Regions from separate parts of the Lysinibacillus sp. JK80 genome, predicted to be linked through region 4. Evidence: riboswitches for the same ligand, from Rfam matches in the RefSeq annotation. Region 4 holds a riboswitch; each other region holds the start of a gene.

Region 1 (4,946 bases), 170 kb from region 4:
GAACATAGTAAACAGACTTAATGCCTTTTATCCACGCATAAATGTATACTTTAGCCAATTGTTCGGTTGTCCAATTGTCCGTTACATAAAGCGTCATGGAAATACCTTGGTCAACGTGCTTTTGAGAAGCTGCATATAAATCAATTAAATCATACGGATTTACATCATACGCCTCCACATATAAATGACTATTGTCATTTGTTAAATGAGGCATTGGATAAATGGTTCTACTATCGGCGTAATCACGAACCTCTACGCGCTCTGTACATGGTGCGATTGAAGCCGTACAGCTACGAATATATGAAATACTACCAGTTGGTGCAATAGCCAAACGATAGGAATGGAATAGACCGTACTGCATTACATCCTGCTTTAACGTTTCCCACATCTTGTTTGTGATGATTGGAATATTGCCAAGCGCCTTCAACACAGCAGGCGATAGTTCTTCTTCAGTTTTATTGATATATTGGTCAAAATAGCTACCTGATGCATAATCACTGTCCTCAAATCGGTAGAAGGTTGCAGCTTTTTCTTTCGCCATTTCCATCGAAGATTTCAGAGAATAATAGTTCATCGCTTCCATAAAGTGATCCATGAAATCAATGGAATCTTTTGAGCCGTACAGGATGCCTTCTGTCACGAGATGCCCATGGAGGTTCATACAGCCAAGCCCTACAGAATGCATTAATTGATTGGCTTTTGCAACAGACGGAACATTCTTAATATGCGTCATTTGCGATACATTCGTTAATAGGTGCATGGCTGTATCGACTAATGCGCCGAAATCCTTGACTTTACTTGCTGCATGGATATCGATGGAACCTAAGTTACACGATACATCTAATCCATAGTCATTTGGTTGATCCTGGTCCGTAATGATACTTGTCTCTTGTACTTGTAAGATTTCTGTACATAAATTGGACATTTTGACACGTCCAATATTTTTTAAAGGATGTACCTTATTGACATTATCATCAAAGATTTCAAACGGATAGCCTGATTCAAATTGTGCTTTTTTCACCTCTGTGTAAAGCTTTCGTGCATTTAAACGTTTAATTTTACGAATTTTAGGGTTATCAAGTAGCTCGTAGTACATGTCTGAAATAGAAATTTCAGACATACGTTTACCATATTCTTTAAAAATATCATATGGGCTAAACAACACAATATCCTTATCACGTTTCATCAGTTCGAAGAAAATACTAGGTATAATAATCCCTGTTGAAAGGGTTGCGAGGCGAATTTTATCATCAGCATTTGGTTTTTTTGATGAAATGAAATTTTCTATGTCTGCATGGAAAATATTTAGATAGACAACACCTGAGCCATTTCGTTGCCCTAGCTGATTAGAATAACTGAAAGAATTTTCTAACAGTTTCGCTACTGGGATGACACCACTTGCACGATTTAATATCTCTTTAATTGGATCACCTAATGGACGTAAATCAGTTAAGTTGACCCCAACTCCACCACCAAGGCGTGATAGCTCTAAACAATAGCCAATATTTTCAGCAATACTATTCATGGAGTCATCCATTGATAATTTAAAGCAGCTGACTAATTCACCACGTGCTTTCTTACCACTATTTAAAGCAGTTGGTGTTGCAGGCTGATAGGCTTCCATCATTGCTTCGACAGAGCGTTCTGCTAGAGCCGTGTTGCCTTGAGCTAAATACAAAGCAATAATGACAATACGATCCTCATACTTTTCTAAGATTTCTTCCCCATCACGACTTTTCATAGCATAGCTATCGTAAAATTTGCTTGCGCTCATAAAGGATGGAAAGCGGAAATTATAATCATAGGCTTTCTTGTACAGCTTCTTAATAAATTCCATTTCGTACATGTCGATAAATGCTTTCTCATAGTAGCCCTCATCAACTAAATAGCGTATTTTTTCCTCAATATCTATAAAATAACGCAAACGTACGTTAACATACTCTAAAAAGTAGCGGCGCGTAGCTTCGCGGTCCTTTTCTAACTCAAGTAATCCAGTTGTACTATAACGATTCAGTACGTCATTATTAAGCTTTAAATAGGTTTTCATCTCATTACCCTCGTTTCATAAAACGTTTGTATTGCTTCGTAATCCGTTTGATTACCTCGTAAATCTAATTTCCTTACTAAGGGTACATGATAGGTAGCAGCGATTTTCTCACCAGCAGCGCCAAATACATGATGACCGAAGTTACTATTACCACTGGCAACTACTCCTTTACAAAAATCCCTGTTTTTTTCTAAGAAACGTTGTACCTTTGCTGGAATGTCACCTAAACCATCTGTGTAGGTAATTAAGAGATATGGCTTGTTCAATCGCAATTCTTCCGAGAGCTCGATACATTCTGCCTTTAATTTGGATACAACATTTCGGACATTACCTGTACGACTCGCGTAAACAATCATAGGGCAATCAACTCAATTTGAGAAACAATTTCCTGAACATCTCCTATGAAAGTTTCATTCATCTCTAAAACAGGCACACTTAAAAAACCTGCGTCAATAATCGTTTGCTTTGCTTGTTCATCGTGATCGATGTTAACAATTTCAGCTTCAAGTCCTGCACGTTGTAGTTCAGATTTTACCCATAGGCATTTTGGACAAATTGTTTTCGTATAAAGTTTCATAGAAATCCCTCTTTTCATAAAATAAAAAAGCCTATCTCCTCTAAAGAGATAGGCTAAATGGAAACGTTAACATACCAAAAATACTGACGTTCCCATCTCTTAATCCCCGAAGAAATGATAAATTTGTTTTATAAAGGCAGGTCTCCTGGCTTTGCTTCATTCTCTGATTCCCTTCCCATGCAAATGCACAGTGGTTGCAATCATCGTCAGCTTCACAGTTGCGGGGACAGCGTCGGAATTGTACCGAACTTCCCTTTTAAACTACATGTAGTAGTACCTTTGTAAAACGAACACAATATATAGTTGTTGTTCAATAGTTTTAAGTGTACCATCCTTCAAATGAAAAGTAAATCAAGATTCTAAACTTCTTTATTTTTGGATTATTCAGTATTTTTAATTATGTAGTTCCAAATAGATTACCACTAATCACTTATACCCAAATCAAAAATCTATTTTTAACGATGTACGTGATTTTCTATTAAAATGGATCTAGAATTCTAATTTGAGTTTAAAGAAATCTTCTATTTTATGTACCATTGAAAAATAGTTGTCTCTATCGTAAGTCCTGAAATAATGATCATCTCTTACCCATTTCAAATGATGCTCATTACATTAATAAAGAGCATGCTTTTATCATAACATGCTCTTACCATTCTATCATTGGGATTATAGTCTAACCTTAACCTCAGTCCCGTCCTGAGCTTTGACATCGACTAGCACAAGTCCTTTATAATTTTGTAGTTCCTTGATAATCGGCTTTAACATTTCTTTGTCGATGAGGGGAAAGGTAAAGTCTATTTTCTTTTTATCGAAGTATGCCTTTGTCCACTTATTGGCTTGTTGCTGAATCCATTTAGAAGTTAAAATGGAGAGGACAATGGTTAGCACAGTATAGGGAACAGGGACGGTAAAGCGAACGTCTTTTGCTTTCACTTTTACATGCATCATTCGTCGCCTCTACTCAATGAAGACTGCAACGGAATCTCCGTTTGCTGATTTTATATCTACAATTTGTCCATCTAGTTCATTTTCAATTGCTTCAAGAAGAAGATTGATGTCGATATCTTTTACGTATTTTTCAGATTGCGGAATACTTGCAGCGATGCTGTGTCCTGCCATCAATACGGCTTTGACAAGTTTAATTGGTAAATTTACCGTGACATTATCATTTTCGGTGGATACAACACGGACCTTTAACGTTTTATCTAAATACTTTGTTTTTTCCACAAATTTATTCTCTGATTCTTCTTTCTGTTGTAGCACTTGAATCAGCTCTGATCCTTTATCCGCATCAATTTTGCCCTCTTGAATCATCGTTAACACTTTTGTAATTTCCTCTTTCATGGTCGTTCCTCCCTATTCGTCTTTTAAGAGCTTTATGGCTTCATCTGTTGTGATTTCGCCATTTTCAAGCATGCTTACAATTTTTTTCTCATCTACTTCATTTTTCTTCTTTTGAGCATAGCCAAGGGATGAAATAATATCATTTAGCTTGCCTCGAACTGTTGGATACGAAACCCCCAGTTCCTTTTCAACCTCTTTAATATTTCCTCGGCAGGTTAAAAATACTTCCACAAAATGAAGCTGATCCTGTGATAAGGATGCTAGCTTCGACAATTCAAACTCATTTTCAATGGTCGTGTGACAATGAGAACACTGTAACTTCGTAATTTTTAATGTTTTACTGCAGACAGGACAATTTGTGATTACTTGATAAGCCATAGTGAACTCCTTCCTTTAAGTTAAGCTGATTATATAATAAAGAAATTAAAGATGTAAATAATAATATTAATAATTTTAATTAAAAAATAAATAAAATTAATATCTTGATTAATTTTATTTATTTTTGTTTCTATATTGCTTTAAAAATTAAGAAAACGCCATTTTTAATTTCTCAAAATGGCGTTTCTGTTTAATTGGGTCTATCCTTCTTTTTTCTTTCCCGCGGGTGTGATGGCAAAATTGCATTGTATAACGCTTGTGAAGCGGGGTGCTGATATGTCCCATCCTTGCCTATCTCCTCCACTAGCTGACCATGCTGCATCACAAGGATGCGATCTGACATAAAACGTGTGGCCTGTAAATCATGTGAAATGAATAGATAAGCAAGCTGTAGCTCTTTTTGAAGTCTTTGCAGTAGCTCTATAATCGTCTTTTGCAAAATCATATCAAGACTACTAATGGCCTCATCTAAAACAATCAGTTTCGGCTTTAATGCAAGAGCTCTAGCAATGTTGACTCGTTGCTGCTGTCCCCCACTTAGCTGTGAGGGATAGTTTTGAGCCATTGCCCACTCTAACTCTACACAGTCTAGTAATTCCC
Region 2 (4,946 bases), 1.4 Mb from region 4:
GTATCTAAATAATCCTCCATGATAGTCTCCTCAGGTACATCTAAAGCTAGTAAAATAAGTGCTCCTCCAATACCCGTTCGGTCCTTACCAACTGCGCAATGATGTACAAGACCTAGATTATTAGGATTTTGAATCGTTTGCATTAACTCTTTAAATGAAAGATTGTTAAAAGGCATTTGTGCATAAAAATCCCGAAACATCTCAGGGCTTACCACTTTATAGAAATCTCTACCACCAGCATTGGTCGGCATTTCAAAAGCATGATTACCCTTTGCTGGGATTTGTATATATTGAGCATGCGAGAACACTGGGTTAGGATTATGATACGCCTCATTGTTATCGCGATAATCAAAAATGGTTTTAATCCCTAACGTTTCAAATAGCTCTTTATCCGACAGTGTCATTTTTCCAAGGGCAGCTGAGCGGTAAAATAAACCGTTCTTTACCCTACGCCCATCTTTTGTTTTATATCCACCCATGTCTCGGAAATTATAGACTGCTTCAAATGGAATTACCTTTGTCTCTAATTGCTCCAATCACTACACCTCCTAAGATTATCAAGCATACTTACTTTTATTTTAAAGAACAAACTACATTAATTCCAATTTTCACGCTAGGTAATAAATTAAACCACATAAAAAATGCTAGCTGAATGGCTGACAGCTAGCATGGAAACATTTCTTATTTAAATAACTCTGGGTACACAGCCTTCGCTACTAATTCTACAGCTTCACCAATACGCGGACCAGGTCGATTAGAGATATCTGTATCAATGGACAATACCGCTTTGTTTTGAATAGCTTTCACAGTATTCCAACCATCTCGTCCAAGAATTTCTCCTATTGGATCTTCTGTATAGTTTACTGTTGTTAAAATAACATCTGGATTTTTCGCAATAACATCTTCCTCATTCACTTTTGCCCAGCTATTCAAGTCAGAAAAAACATTATTAACATTAGCTGCATCTAATATTTCTTGCTGGAAAGTGCTAGAGCCTGCTGTATATATGTCTGGCTTAGGGCTAACCTCTAAATAAACATTTTTCGGCGTTTTTACATCCTTCACCTTCGTTTGTACTTCAGCAATTTTCGCTTTAATCTCTTCGTTTAATTTATTTCCTTTATCAGCAACATCCATCACAGCAGCAATTTGTTCGATATCTCCATAAACATCGTCGAAAGTAGTAGCAGATTGAATAACAAACACTTTAATTCCTGCGTCCTCAAGCGGCTTTAGTGCATCCTTATCACCGATTGTATAAGCAATGACAACATCTGGCTTTAACGCTAAAATTCTTTCACTGTTAAAGTTCATAGTATCCGAGACACGTTCAATTTTTTGTGCTTCCTCTGGGTAAGTATCGTACTCAGTTGCTCCTACAATTTTATTGCCAACACCTAAAGCAAACAAAATTTCAGTATTACTTGGTTGTAAAGATACAACTGTTTTTGGTACTTCATTAAACTCTATTTCCACTCCACGGTCATCTGTCACTTTATAGCTTGTTTTCTCTGCTTGTTGTGTATCTTGCGAAGCATCTTTATTTTTTGTATCTTCAGCAGTGCCACAGCCTGCTAATACCAGTGCAAGTAAGAGCACTGGTAGCCATTGGAAATTAAATACTTTTTTCATTGTTATTCTCCTTTTTCTTTTTCATTGGGTAGGATTTACTAATAAACCGTATTTCCGCTATTCCAGCTTGCTGATTCATAAAAACAGCCATGACAAAACATACATTAGCTAATAAACCAAGGTAATCGAAAAGAATAGCAGGAACCTCTCGTTCTTCTGATACTTTGTGTAAAGTACGATATGATTTTTTTGCCTCACTGCGACAAAGATGTAAGGCTGAAGCTGCCTCTGTTCCTTGAGGTAAAACAAAACTTTGAATCTCTTCCTTCACATGGCGAACGTAAAAATCATAACGTTCACTTAACCAAGATAAATCCTCTTCAGTTACTGCTAATTTCCCACGAACTGAGCCATTCACATGATAAGCCATAGGTAACATAAGCAATAAATCCTCAGCAACAACTTGAACATCCTCTTTTTTTACCGCAGCTAATGCAACTCCTAGATGTGTTGTCAGGCTATCTGTTCGAATTTCAAAATCGACCGTTGAAGCTTTCTCACGCATAAATGGATAACAAGAATAACGGGCATCTTTTTTCACTTGCTTCCCCCCTATTTTCTATAATGAAAAATTCTTATTTGAAAGGCATAAAAAAGTCGCTCCTTTTTGCAAAGGAACGACAAAAATAACATAATGAGCCATCAAACTGGACAAAGCCTATGTATTTGCCGTATATCCTCCTAGCTTCCGAGAAGTTTTTATACGTTCAAATAAAGGTCGGTCTCCTGGCTTGTACAGTTCGTCACATGAAACGAATGTGTTATAAAGGACCTTCCCATCTTCTTTGAGACAGTGGTAAATCTTTATAATGGCTGCACTTACAGTTGCGGAAACAGCTCCGGTTTTTCACCGGATTCCCGATTATGCTAATTAGCACCTTTATTCTGCAAGAATATTTCATTTGTAAAGCAGTTTATCATATATGCTTCAGAAAAAATAGCTGTGCTCAGTTTTAAAATATAGCATTATTTCTACTTGAAGAGAAAACCCTAACAAATTTTTACATTATTAAGGAATTTACTATAATAGTGTTTCAATTGCTTTTTCAATATCGAGCTGTGAATCTGTTGGTTCAAAGCGTGCGACGGTCTTACCATTAGCATCTACTAGAAATTTTGTAAAGTTCCAGCGAATATTACGACCATCTAAAAAGCTTGGGGCAAGTTGAACAATTGCTTCTGCCAACATTTTCTCCTGCATACTTGCCTTCCCAAACTCTCGGTAATCCACTTCATGCTTTAAATAATTAAAGAGTGGATGGGTAGCCTCTCCATTTACCTGTACAAGCTCAAAAATCGGGAATGTGACCCCATAGTTTACCTTGCATAGATGCTTAGTTTCCTCCCCATCTTCAGGATTTTGATGGCCAAATTGATCACAAGGAAATCCAAGAACTACAAAATTCTCTTTTCCATATTTATCATACATTTTCTGTAAGTCTTCAAATTGATATGTAAATCGGCATTGGTTTGCCGTGTTAACAATTAACATTGTTTTTCCACGATATGTTTCCATTGATAAAATTTCGCCATTAGGCTTCCGAACTAGATAATTATAAATGCTCATGTATAATCCCCTTTTTTCATTCATTATAGTTGACTATTCTATCGTTCATCAAAGAATTTGCACAAAAAAACACCACCTCGCTACTTTGAACGGATGGCTGACTTATACTTCTTTTTATATTTAGCATCTTGTTCTTCATTAATTAAACGATGGGCAATATCTAATAATTTCGAGTCATTTGTTTGATCATATAACTTTTTAAATGACATAATAATATCCTGACGAATAAGAGATGGCTGTTTTTCATCTATACATGTTTGAAATCTTTTAGCTAGATACGATACAACCAAATCTCTTTGTACTGGGCCCGCCTGTCCAATTTTCCAAATTGCTTGTAATGCATGCCTTGCCGTAGCAGATTGTTCATCGTAAGTCACAGCCCAAATCTTTAAAAAATCCTCCAAGACCCTTTCTTCTGGATCACTTTTTGCAGCTAAAGCGCATAAAATTTGTGCAGCACGTGCACGAGAATAACCATTATTGTATGTAAGTGCTTTTATTAGCTGTTCCCAAACTGCATATGTCCAATCTACGGGTTCCTGCATAATTTTCATTAATTCCTCGTAAGATTCATATTGAATATCGCGATCATGCTCTGTTAGATTACTAAAAAGTTGCAAAATCTCTTTTTCCATAATTCATCCCTACCTTTATTGTTTCAGAACGTAATAAAATTTGATTTATGGTACACTTAACTTAATTTTTTTCGCAAAGAAGGTGAGTTTATGAATAGATTTAATGCTAGGAAATTGATTTTTCGGTTGATTGTGATAATATCACTACTTCTAGCTGCCTATTTTGTTATCCCAGTGTCCATGCCTTTAATACTTGCTGGGATTAGTGCATTTTTCTTAGAACCAATTGTCATGTTCTTTAAACGGAAATGGAAAATGTCACGGAAAATAGCAGTTGCTTTTATTTACATAGTGAGTGTTATTGTTATATCTATTATTTGTTATCTTTCTATTACACAAATAATGACACAAATAATTTTACTATCTAAGCAAGCTCCCTATTATATTTCCAAGCTATCAGATATGTGGCTTCATATGCAAGAAAATATTTCTAAATACACAGAAGACTTTCCACCTGAAGTAAGTGCTTCGCTTCAAAAAACCACTATGGATTTCATAAAGAAAGTCGAAGAATCCTTTTTAAGCTTCTTTAATTATAGCAAAGTTTCTGCCTTCTTTTCAGAGATACCCAGCCTATTTATCAGTCTTCTCGTTTATATGATTGCGCTATTCCTATTTATGCTTGATTTGCCTAAGTTAAAGCAAATCACTTATAAATATTTAAAGCCCAATACAGCAAAGAAGATAAAAATTATTTTAAATCGCTTAAAAGATGCAACATTTGGCTATATGAAGGCTCACTTATTTGTAAGCTTTATTATTGGAGGCGTCACACTCATTGGACTGCTATTAATCCAACCGAAATATGCAGTAACAATGACGATTATTATCTGGTTAATAGATATTGTACCATTCCTAGGCTCTATCATTATTCTAGCGCCATGGGGACTTTACCACCTGTTGATGGGAAACACCTCTATAGCTGTAAAATTATTCATCTTAGCTGCTATTTTACTTATTATTCGTCGAGTAGTCGAGCCTAAATTAATGGGAGATCATATCGGTTTATCCACTTTACCAACATTAATTTCCATGTTCATAGGTCTACAGTTATTTGGTATTATCGGTTTACTTGTCGGCCCATTCGTTATTATTTTCTTTATTGCCTTGAA
Region 3 (4,946 bases), 1.5 Mb from region 4:
TTACACCTGTTTGAAGCATTGCATGTTGAACTGCCTTCTCATCTTGTTCAGACCAACTCGAGAAAAAGCCTGTTTGATGCGGGTAGCGCCCCAGTGAAACTGCCTCTCTCACACTGTTCGAGAAAGCATTTGCATGAAGCTGTGGTAATACAGCCATTTTTTTCGCCAAAGCACGAGCATTATAAGAAAGAATATTTTGTCCATCAATCGAAACGGTTCCAGCAGTAGCTGGTAAAATACCACTCATTACTTTTAATAATGTGGATTTCCCGCTACCATTCGGCCCTAGAATGCCAAGAATTTTTCCTTTTTCAACAGTAAAACTAATGTCCCTGACGATTGGTACATCTTCATAGCCACCTGATAGATGTTCAACAACAATCATGCCCGTACCCCCTTGCTTCTTCGCTGCTTATAAAAAATATAGGAGAAAACAGGTGCTCCAATAAATGCCGTAATAACACCAATTGGTAGCTCTCTTGGCACAATGATTGTTCGTGCTACTAAGTCGCAAATAATGAGTAATGTTGCACCATTGAAAAAAGATAATGGTAATAAGTGGCGATGATCAGAACCCCAAATCATCCTTGTCATATGCGGCACCACTAATCCTACAAAGCCAATTGTGCCAGAAACTGCTACAGCTGCCCCAGTTAGCATGGAGCCCCCTGCTAATATCAAATATTTACTACGCTTTACATTAACACCTAAATGTTTTGCTCGCTCTTCACCATACAATAAGACATTTAATTCTCGTCTTTGTGTCCATAGCATTATTGAACCTACAATCACAAATGGAATGATCATCTGGACATATGGCCAACCACGCATCGAAACAGAACCAAGTAGCCAGCCTATTACCTGACGTAATTCTTCACCAGATAAGGCAATCATTAATGAAATGAGGGAACCTAAAAATGAACTAAAAATAACGCCTGTTAATATCAACGTTTCCATTTTTAATGAGCGGTCTACGAGTCTAGCAAAGCTCATAACAACTACCATCGTGATGATAGCACCAATCATACTGAAGGTTGGCAGCGCATACAAACCGACAACAGGTATAGAAATACTAAAAAAGATCGTTAAAACAGCACCAACAGAAGCCCCTGATGAAACCCCTAGTGTATATGGATCTGCTAATGGATTTTTTAACAAACCTTGGAAAGCTGCTCCAGCAATAGCTAGAGATGCGCCTACTAGTCCCGCTAATAACACACGAGGTAAACGAATTTTCCAAAAGATATTGGCGGCTGTTTCATCAACCGCCTTATTCCACAATACTTCTAATGGAATATGAACCGAGCCTATCGCTACGCCACACCAGATGCTAATAAGAAGAAGCGTACATGTTAGTGTATAGGCTAGTGCTATTTTTTTCACTTAAATACCTCAGGATAGATTGCTTTGGCTAATTCTTCTAGACCTTCTGCTAGACGTGGCCCTTGACGACTTGTTGTACTTTCATCTACCTGCACAATCGCATTATTTTTTACGGCATTAATCGTATCAAAGCCCGCACGTTTTGGTATTTTCGTTAAAATATCTGGTACATAATGGTATGTCACCACGATGACATCTGGATTTTTTGCGATAATTTGTTCTGCATCAATTTTATACCAATTATCACCATCTACAGCTACATTCTTTGCATGGATCATCTCAAGCATCGCGTTCATAAATGTACCATTACCAGCTGTATAAATATCTGGCTCATCTGATGCTTCAACTAACACTTTTTTGGGTTCAACATCCTTGACTTTAGACAAAACATCTTCTACTTTTGCCTTCATATTCGCAACAATTTTTTCTGCCTCTGGTAATTTCCCTGTAGCACGTCCAAGTTGCTCAATTGTTGCATATGTTTCATTAAAGTCTTGTGCATTTCTTACTACAAATACTTTTAAACCTGCTGATTCAAGCTGTGCAATAGCCTCTTCTGAAAGAGACATGCTAGATTCGTGTGAAAAAACGATATCTGGTTTTAAGGCAATAATTTTTTCAATATTGTATTCCATACCGCCAACCTTATCCTTCTCAGTTGCCTCTGGCGGATAATCGTCGTTGTCAGTAACACCAACTATTTCATCATTTAAACCTAATCCAAAAAGGATTTCCGTATTACTCGGAATAAGTGAAACAATTTTCTCAGGAGGTGCTTCAAGTGTAATGTCCTTACCAAGGGCATCTGTTATCGTCATTGGGAATGTCGCTTCATCCACCTGTGCTGTTTCTTGCTGTGTTTGCTGCTCGTTAGATGGCTTGTTATCTTTTGCTTCCTGCCCACAAGCAGCTAGCAAGCCTACTGCTAAAAATGCTGATAATCCTATTTTCCAAAATTTCTTCATGTGAATCCTCCTTCGTTGATCCGTGCGACATTTCGCTTTATTCTACATCAAAATAAAACCCCTCATCTTTGATCGATGAGGGGGCAAAATCGCACCAAAAAAACTGATACAAAATCCACCACCCTATCCTCGTAGGTTGTCATGTCGTTATAAAGGCAGGTCTCCTGGCTAGTGCTACTTGCGATTTTTCAAGCCTTCCCGAAATCTTCAGTGGCATCATTTGAAAAAACTCACACTTACAGTGGCGGGACCGCATCGGAATTACACCGATTTCCCTTTTCACTTTACTTAAGTAAAGAACCTTTATAATATTCAGTTGATTTCATTATACATGAAAATGAAAAAAGTCGCCTCCATTCAAGACGACTCCCCGGCCATTATACAATTTCAGAAAAGTATTGGACTGTTTTCATTTGAGCACCCATTTCTCTTAATGACCATGTCTGTTCTAAATAAACGTCCGCTAGTTTTTCATATTTCCCACCAAATTTATGTGCCCACTCAACCGCTATGACACTTTCATAAAGGTGAGCCATTTTTTCCGCCATACCCTTAGCTTCAAAAGTTTTCGTTGCCTCGTCTAAAGCGCTAAAAATTTGCAGTTTCACAGACATATTCGCCAATTGTTCTTTAACGATTTGTACTAGTGAGCTGTCAGCTAATTTGTCTAATCGTTCCTCCATCTCCTGTACAAAAAGTTCATGAGCATGAAACTTATCTACTAAACGAATGAGTTCTAAGGCCAAAATATTAGCCGTACCCTCCCACACCGTTAACACTTGGGCGTCTCTTAATAAGCGGGGCGTTACAAAGTCTTCTATATAGCCATTACCTCCGTGTAATTCAATTGCCTCACTAGCATAATGAACAGCTTGCTCTGCTGTTTCCTTTTTCATAATGGCAATATATAAACGATTCATAATAAGATCTTGCTGAGTTCCCTGTCCACTTGTCACTTTATCGTATAATTGGATAAGATCAAAAACTGTCGCTACTTCCACGTGCAACTTAGCTGCAAATTTCCCTAAAGTATCCTGAATCATAGGGTACTGTGTTAAGGGCTTGCCAAATGCATGTCGATTGCTTACATAATGTTTTGCCTCTAAGAAGCCGCGACGCATAATACCAATTGAAGCGACTGCATTACAAATTCTAGAGAGATTTAGTGCTTCTAGCATATAATAAATCCCTTTATTTTGCTCCCCTACAACATAGGCAAGTGCACCATCAAATTCTACCTCACCAGAGGGAACTGCCCGAACGCCTAGCTTATCTTTCAGTCGGCGAATACGTAAATGATTTGTTGTTCCATCTTCTTTGCGCCAAGGAACTGCAAACAATGTTAAGCCTTTGGAACCTGCTGGCGCACCTTCTAGTCGTGCTAATACCATCGCTACACCACACATGCCCGCATTGGATGCAAAATATTTTTCACCATATAGACGATAAGCAGTGCCATCCTTTCTCGCCTCCACCACATTTGCACCTACGTCAGAGCCCCCTTGACGTTCTGTTAAAAAGGTCGCACCTTCATATAAATCTGTGTCACCTGTTGCACACACATGTGGTAAAAAACGCTGCTTTACCTCTTCATCTGCATAATGATCTAATAGATAGGCAGTTGCCATTGTCAATGTTACTGGACAATAAAAACCGGGCTCTGCATGTGATAGCAAATAACCTTGTGCAAAGCTATAAACATAATTCCCCTTGTGTCCTAGCTGCGGAATATGCTTGTGTACATAGCCTACAATCCCAGTATTATATGTCTCTTCAATCGTTTTTTTATAGCCATCATTAACCCAAACCTCCGATATCTCTTCCCCATAGGCATCATATCTTTGAAGGCGAGGCTCACCCTGTCGATCTGTATGCTTTGCCCTTGCATCAATATCACCTGCACATAGCTCACCAAAATCTGTTAACTCTCGTTGGGCATAGGATAAAAACTCTTTATCTAACATCATTTCTACTATTTTTTGAAGCGTGTCATCTTCAGTAAAAAAGTTCGTAGTACGCATTGCTTCTTGTTGTAATACTTTCATGCTATCTCACCTCTTGCCCCTTTAAATTTTGTTTTAATATTTTGCCTGATGCATTGCGTGGTAGCGCTTCTACTTTTTCAAAAATACGTGGTATTTTAAACTTTGCAAGATGTTCCTCTAAATAAGCTTTCAAAGCTTCCTCATGGATGTCTTGTTTAGCAGAATACACCGCCTTTACAGTTTCCCCCCATTGCGGATGTGGTACACCAATTACCGCAACCTCGAATATACCTTCAAAGCTCAATAAACAATCTTCAATTTCTTTCGGATAAATGTTGACACCTCCCGAAATAATGACATCCTTTTTACGATCTACGATCCAAATAAAACCATCTTCATCCTTGCGAGCTAGATCTCCTGTTTTTAACCAACCATCAATAAAGGCTTCATTAGTAGCTACTTCATCCTTATAGTAGCCAAGCATGTTGCCCTCACCCAACAAGACAATTTCCCCTACTTCGCCTACATTTACATCTTCTCCACTGTCATTCACAATACGCAACTCTGTACCAAGTGGCGCCCGCTGACCAATACTTCCTGCCTTTGCTTCATG
Region 4 (4,946 bases):
TGTCACCTGTTTTTAGGTTCACATAAAACAGATCGCCTGGATTGGTCGTTGTGCTAATAGCCGCAATAGCCTGATCATTTTGCGCATCAAGTGAGAAGCCATAGACATATTGATCATCATGGATAGCTGGGTAAATTTCGCCATCTACATTTCCGTAATAAATCGCCGCATTGCAGTGATCTGTGACTTGGAAGTAGAAGCTATGATTATCATTCATCCATTGCACACGTGGTGACGCTACACCTTGCAGGAAATCACCGATGACATAATCACCAACAGGCGCATCAAATTCACTTGTTACACAGTTTAGTAGTTTTTGCTCCATGTCATAAATCCAAAGCTTTGCTTGTGTGGCATTTTCAAATTCACGTTCTCCACCTACAAAAGAAAGATAGCGACTATTCGGAGACCAAGCTGTTTGGTAATAAGCACCCGAACCTTCTGTTAGCTTGTGACTCTGTTTCGTTTCTAACTCCAATAAATAGATATCCACATTAAATGAGAAATCTAAATCCTCCGCTTTATCTGCTAAGTACGTAAGGTATTTGCCATCTGGCGACCAAGTACCCAGATGGCAGTACTCTTTGCCTTCTGTCACTTGTTCTAGCTCTCCTGATGCCACATTGACAATGGCAATATGGGTAAACTGCTCCATATCAATAAATCCACCAGCATCCGATTTGTGTTTCATTTTCTCGATTTCTAGTGGCTTTAGTTCTTTGTCCTTTTTCTTCTCATCCTCCGCTTTATCTAGGATGGTTTCATCTTTCCCTAGCACGACTGAAAAAGCAATTTTCTTGCCACATGGTGACCAGACAGGGGAGGTCGCTCCATTTTTACAATGTGTCACCTGTTTTGCCTCTCCACCTGCTCTCGAAAGAACATAAATTTGCGGCTTACCTGTTCTCGTTGACAAAAATGCAATTTGACTGCCATCTGGTGACCAAACAGGGGAACTCGTTCTATCTTCACCAAATGTCCATTGCTGTGGTGTTTTGTCCTTCAAGTTTATGTAAAACAAATTCGATATATAGTCATTTTTCTTCTCGTCCATACGAGTCTCTACATAAACTACCTCTGTCCCATCTGGTGAAAGCTGTGGATCTGCTACTGATTTTAAGTGATAAAGATCTTCTGGTTGAATCCCTTGTTTCGATGTCATGTTCTTGCTCCTTTGTATTGTAATTTTCTGTGCCTTACTACAATACTTCGACACCCTAAGTAATATTCCTCTATTTAATTGAATTTTTTACTAGTTCCCAATATTCTGCCGACTTTGTTCTGCGATAAAATTTATAAAAGGGCTCATTTGGGCGAGCATGCTCCTTATAAAGATTTATCAGGTGCAGTAAAAAATCTTCAATTTGTGTGACGTCTACCCTCTTAGCGAATAACGTGCCTGCCTGTGCCTTTGTTCCCATTGGTACTGCCCCTAAATAGACATCAAAGCTTTCTTGTTGGTAAACGAGTCCAATATCATCATAGACTGCATTGTAGCAAGCTGATGCACAGCCATTAATATTGACACGCACTCTTGCAGGTACCTTCATCCCCTCTATGGCATGATAGAGCTGTTCGGTTATCGGAGCAGCCTCCATTTTCTCCCCATCACAAAAATCGCAGGCCTTCATGGCTATGATTGAACCAGAGGGAGCAACATAAAGACCTGCTTCCTGTAAGGCTTGCACCGCTTCCGTGGCATCGCACGTTGGTATGGATACGAGTATACTATAGGAAGCAGAATATTTTATCGCCCCCTTTTCGCCAGCAATTTCGGCTATTTTTTGGAATTGTGCAGGAGTATAATGCTTATTAATAATGCCAGGGCTAACGGCTAGACGGGTAAACTCACCATGACGGTTCAGTGTTTCAAATGTTTGATCTGGTACATTTTTTTGAAATGCGTTCATTTTTATCGCTCCTTATAAAAAAGGAGCTAGCAAAAACGCTAGCTCGAATGGATTAAAAGTTTTCAGGATAGAAGCCCTTTGCTAAAATTTCAATGGCCTCTGCCGCACGAACCCCTTCAGACGCTGCTGAAAGTGGCAGGATGACAAAGCGCTCATTTTTGACCGCTTCCATCTCCTTTAAGGCTGGATCATTTTTTAAGAATTGGATCTTTTGGTCTGCCGTTGTTTCACCGTAATCAATCACGACAACTACCTCTGGGTTGCGGTCTACTGCATCTTCCTTCGACACAGTTGTCCAGCCTGATTCCACATCACCAAAGATATTTTGTCCACCCGCGATTGTCACAAGCTCATTCATAAAGTTTTGACCAGCTGTAAATACATCCTTTTCACCGCTATCAAACACAAGAACACGTAATTTTTCGCTATCTTTTGGTAATTTAGCTTGTACTGCCTCTACATCTTTCGTCATTTGCTCAATTAAAGCTTCGCCACGATCCTCAATACGGAAAATCTTCGCGATATTTCGAATATCAGTGAAAATATCCTCTAATGTTGGCTTTGTCATGTTGGAAGCCGTATGTAAATACGTATGGATGCCTAATTCTTCAAGCTCTTCTGGTGTGCCTACACCCTTTTCGCCAAAGCCACTTTTCCAGCCTGCATATAGGAAATCTGCCTCGGCATCGATGACTTGCTCCTTCGTTGGGTATTGATCGGAAAGAACAGGGACTTTATCGTATGCCTCTTGCAGTGGTTCATAGATTTTATCATCTAAGTAAGCTGTCCCTACCATAGAATCCTCTAAACCAAGTGCTAGCATAATTTCTGTCACATGTTGATTTAAGCTAATCGCTTTTGTTGGTGCTTCCGTATATGTTTGCGTTGTGTCATTATTTTCAATGGTTACTTCTGCTGCCGCCTCAGATGGCTCAACCTTTTCACCTTGTGCAGCTGATTCCGTTTTGTCCTTTGCGTTACAAGCCCCTAAAACAGCGACCAAGGCAATGATCATCATCAGCCATATACTTTTCCATTTCTTCATGTCCTTTTCTCCTTTGCTGTTAAAATATAGAAAGAAATCAGAGACTTCTTTACTACTAAGGTAGTTGGAAGGGCATAAAAAAACCCTCTTGTCGCCAAGAGAGTAGCATAGTGAAATAACGGTATCATTACCTTCATCACTATCCCCATCCTCGTGGTTCTTAGTCAAAAAATACATACTGGCAGGTATCCTGGCTTAGGTTCATCATCTATACGCCTTCCCATAGTTTCACTACAGTGGCATGCTGTATAGACTCCCCATTTACAGTTGCGGGACAGCATCGGAATTGCACCGATTTCCCTTTTAAGCAAATGACAAATGCCATTTGCACCAATACGTTCTATAATGGTCAATACTATTGATAGACTAGCAGAAGAAAATTTATCGCGCAATCAGTAGTATGACACTAAAAGTATAATCATCATTATATTAGCACTATTTCGACATAAAGACGAACTATTTTACAAGAAATATAGAAGCTAGTATTCTGTTACAATAAAAAGATAGCATTCTATAGAAACGAGGATTTCTTATGTACAAAACGATCGGTGTACTTGCGCACGTGGATGCAGGAAAAACGACCTTCTCTGAGCAAGTGCTTTTTCATACAAATAGTATTCAAGCACGGGGGCGTGTTGATCATCAGGATACCTTTCTTGATCATCATGAGCTAGAGCGCAGACGAGGCATTACGATATTTGCCGAGCAAGGGCGCATGAATATTGGCGATGATACATACACATTGATTGATACGCCAGGGCATGTCGATTTCTCCCCTGAGATGGAGCGTGCTATTCGTGTGATGGATTATGCCATTATTATCATTAGCGCTGTCGAAGGGATACAGGGCCATACAGAAACAGTGTGGCAACTTTTACGTCAATACCATGTCCCTACCTTCTTCTTTATCAACAAAATGGATCGTGAGGGTGCCAATATGGAGGCCGTCATCAGCCAGCTTCGTAAAGATTGCTCTCAGCATGTATTGCTCATCGATGAGCCACTGCGAGCAGACTATGTATCAAATAATATTATGGAATGGCTGGCGGAGCGCGACGAAAAATTGCTTGATGCCTTTCTAAATGAGTCATTGGAGCATGAACAGTGTCTTGCTCAATTAAAGGAAATGATTAAAAATGAAGGTGCCTTCCCTTGCTTTGCTGGCTCGGCCTTAAAGGATGAGGGCATTCAGGAATTTCTTGACCAGCTCCCGCTGTTAACGGCTTCCCATTTTGACAAGGATGCCCCGTTTGAGGGCGAGGTTTTTAAGATTCGTCATGATGGGCACCAGCGTTTAACCTTTATGAAGGCAACCAAGGGCTCGTTGCATGTACGAGATGAATTTTCATTTGACGAAGTAACAGAAAAAGTGACCGAAATTCGCCTTTATAACGGCAGTCGCTTTGAGACCGTTCAACAGGTAGAGGCAGGAGAAATTTTCGCTGTCAAAGGACTGAGCCAGGCAAACATTGGGGATCGAATCGGTACAACGATGCTATCACAGCCCTATGAGCTTGTCCCAACCTTACAGGCAAAGGTTCAATATGAGGGTGATCAGCATATCAAGGAAGTGCTACAGATTTTCCGGTTACTCGAAGCAGAAGAACCGTCCTTGCGTGTGGTCTGGCAGGAAAAATTTCAGGAAATCCATGTGCATATTATGGGTGCCATTCAATTGGAGGTCCTAACTGAGGTATTAATGACGCGTTTTTCATTAGCTGTCTCCTTTGGTGAGCCGCAAATTTTATACATGGAAACCATTGCGACGACCGTAACGGGCTATGGTCATTTCGAGCCCCTCAAGCATTATGCAGAAGTTCATTTATTAATGGAGCCAAATCCACGTGGAACAGGAAATACCTTCACCAATGCCTGTCATGCCGATCATTTATCTGTAGGCAATCAGCGCCTTGTTGAAAAGCATCTGTTTGAGCGTGACCATCATGGGCTACTGACAGGCTTCCCTGTAACAGATATTCATTTTACACTTC

Evidence for each region. Region 4 has a riboswitch for cobalamin ahead of HXV90_RS05045 (ABC transporter substrate-binding protein). Riboswitches for the same ligand answer to the same signal wherever they lie in the genome.
Region 1: linked by a shared signal. The riboswitch ahead of HXV90_RS04160 (glutaredoxin family protein) and the one ahead of HXV90_RS05045 (ABC transporter substrate-binding protein) in region 4 are both predicted to bind cobalamin.
Region 2: linked by a shared signal. The riboswitch ahead of HXV90_RS21245 (hypothetical protein) and the one ahead of HXV90_RS05045 (ABC transporter substrate-binding protein) in region 4 are both predicted to bind cobalamin.
Region 3: linked by a shared signal. The riboswitch ahead of HXV90_RS12785 (ABC transporter substrate-binding protein) and the one ahead of HXV90_RS05045 (ABC transporter substrate-binding protein) in region 4 are both predicted to bind cobalamin.

What each region holds. Positions count from the first base shown of each region.
Region 1 covers NZ_CP058997.1:788,063-793,008, forward strand. Annotated here, with positions in the region: gene nrdE (class 1b ribonucleoside-diphosphate reductase subunit alpha) at 1-2,047, opposite strand, end outside; gene nrdI (class Ib ribonucleoside-diphosphate reductase assembly flavoprotein NrdI) at 2,044-2,403, opposite strand; gene HXV90_RS04160 (glutaredoxin family protein) at 2,400-2,624, opposite strand; cobalamin riboswitch at 2,743-2,920, opposite strand; gene HXV90_RS04165 (hypothetical protein) at 3,291-3,572, opposite strand; gene HXV90_RS04170 (SHOCT-like domain-containing protein) at 3,582-3,968, opposite strand; gene HXV90_RS04175 (DUF2089 domain-containing protein) at 3,981-4,346, opposite strand; gene HXV90_RS04180 (ABC transporter ATP-binding protein) at 4,537-4,946, opposite strand, start outside.
Region 2 covers NZ_CP058997.1:4,239,705-4,244,650, forward strand. Annotated here, with positions in the region: gene HXV90_RS21235 (tyrosine-protein phosphatase) at 1-536, opposite strand, end outside; gene HXV90_RS21240 (ABC transporter substrate-binding protein) at 682-1,632, opposite strand; gene HXV90_RS21245 (hypothetical protein) at 1,616-2,173, opposite strand; cobalamin riboswitch at 2,332-2,529, opposite strand; gene HXV90_RS21250 (glutathione peroxidase) at 2,654-3,199, opposite strand; gene HXV90_RS21255 (hypothetical protein) at 3,280-3,834, opposite strand; gene ytvI (sporulation integral membrane protein YtvI) at 3,925-4,946, shown strand, end outside.
Region 3 covers NZ_CP058997.1:2,499,470-2,504,415, forward strand. Annotated here, with positions in the region: gene HXV90_RS12775 (adenosylcobinamide amidohydrolase) at 1-385, opposite strand, end outside; gene HXV90_RS12780 (FecCD family ABC transporter permease) at 382-1,383, opposite strand; gene HXV90_RS12785 (ABC transporter substrate-binding protein) at 1,380-2,348, opposite strand; cobalamin riboswitch at 2,486-2,668, opposite strand; gene HXV90_RS12790 (acyl-CoA dehydrogenase family protein) at 2,726-4,393, opposite strand; gene HXV90_RS12795 (class I adenylate-forming enzyme family protein) at 4,395-4,946, opposite strand, start outside.
Region 4 covers NZ_CP058997.1:962,556-967,501, forward strand. Annotated here, with positions in the region: gene HXV90_RS05035 (alpha/beta hydrolase family protein) at 1-1,162, opposite strand, end outside; gene HXV90_RS05040 (precorrin-3B methylase) at 1,233-1,910, opposite strand; gene HXV90_RS05045 (ABC transporter substrate-binding protein) at 1,963-2,955, opposite strand; cobalamin riboswitch at 3,119-3,305, opposite strand; gene HXV90_RS05050 (elongation factor G) at 3,488-4,946, shown strand, end outside.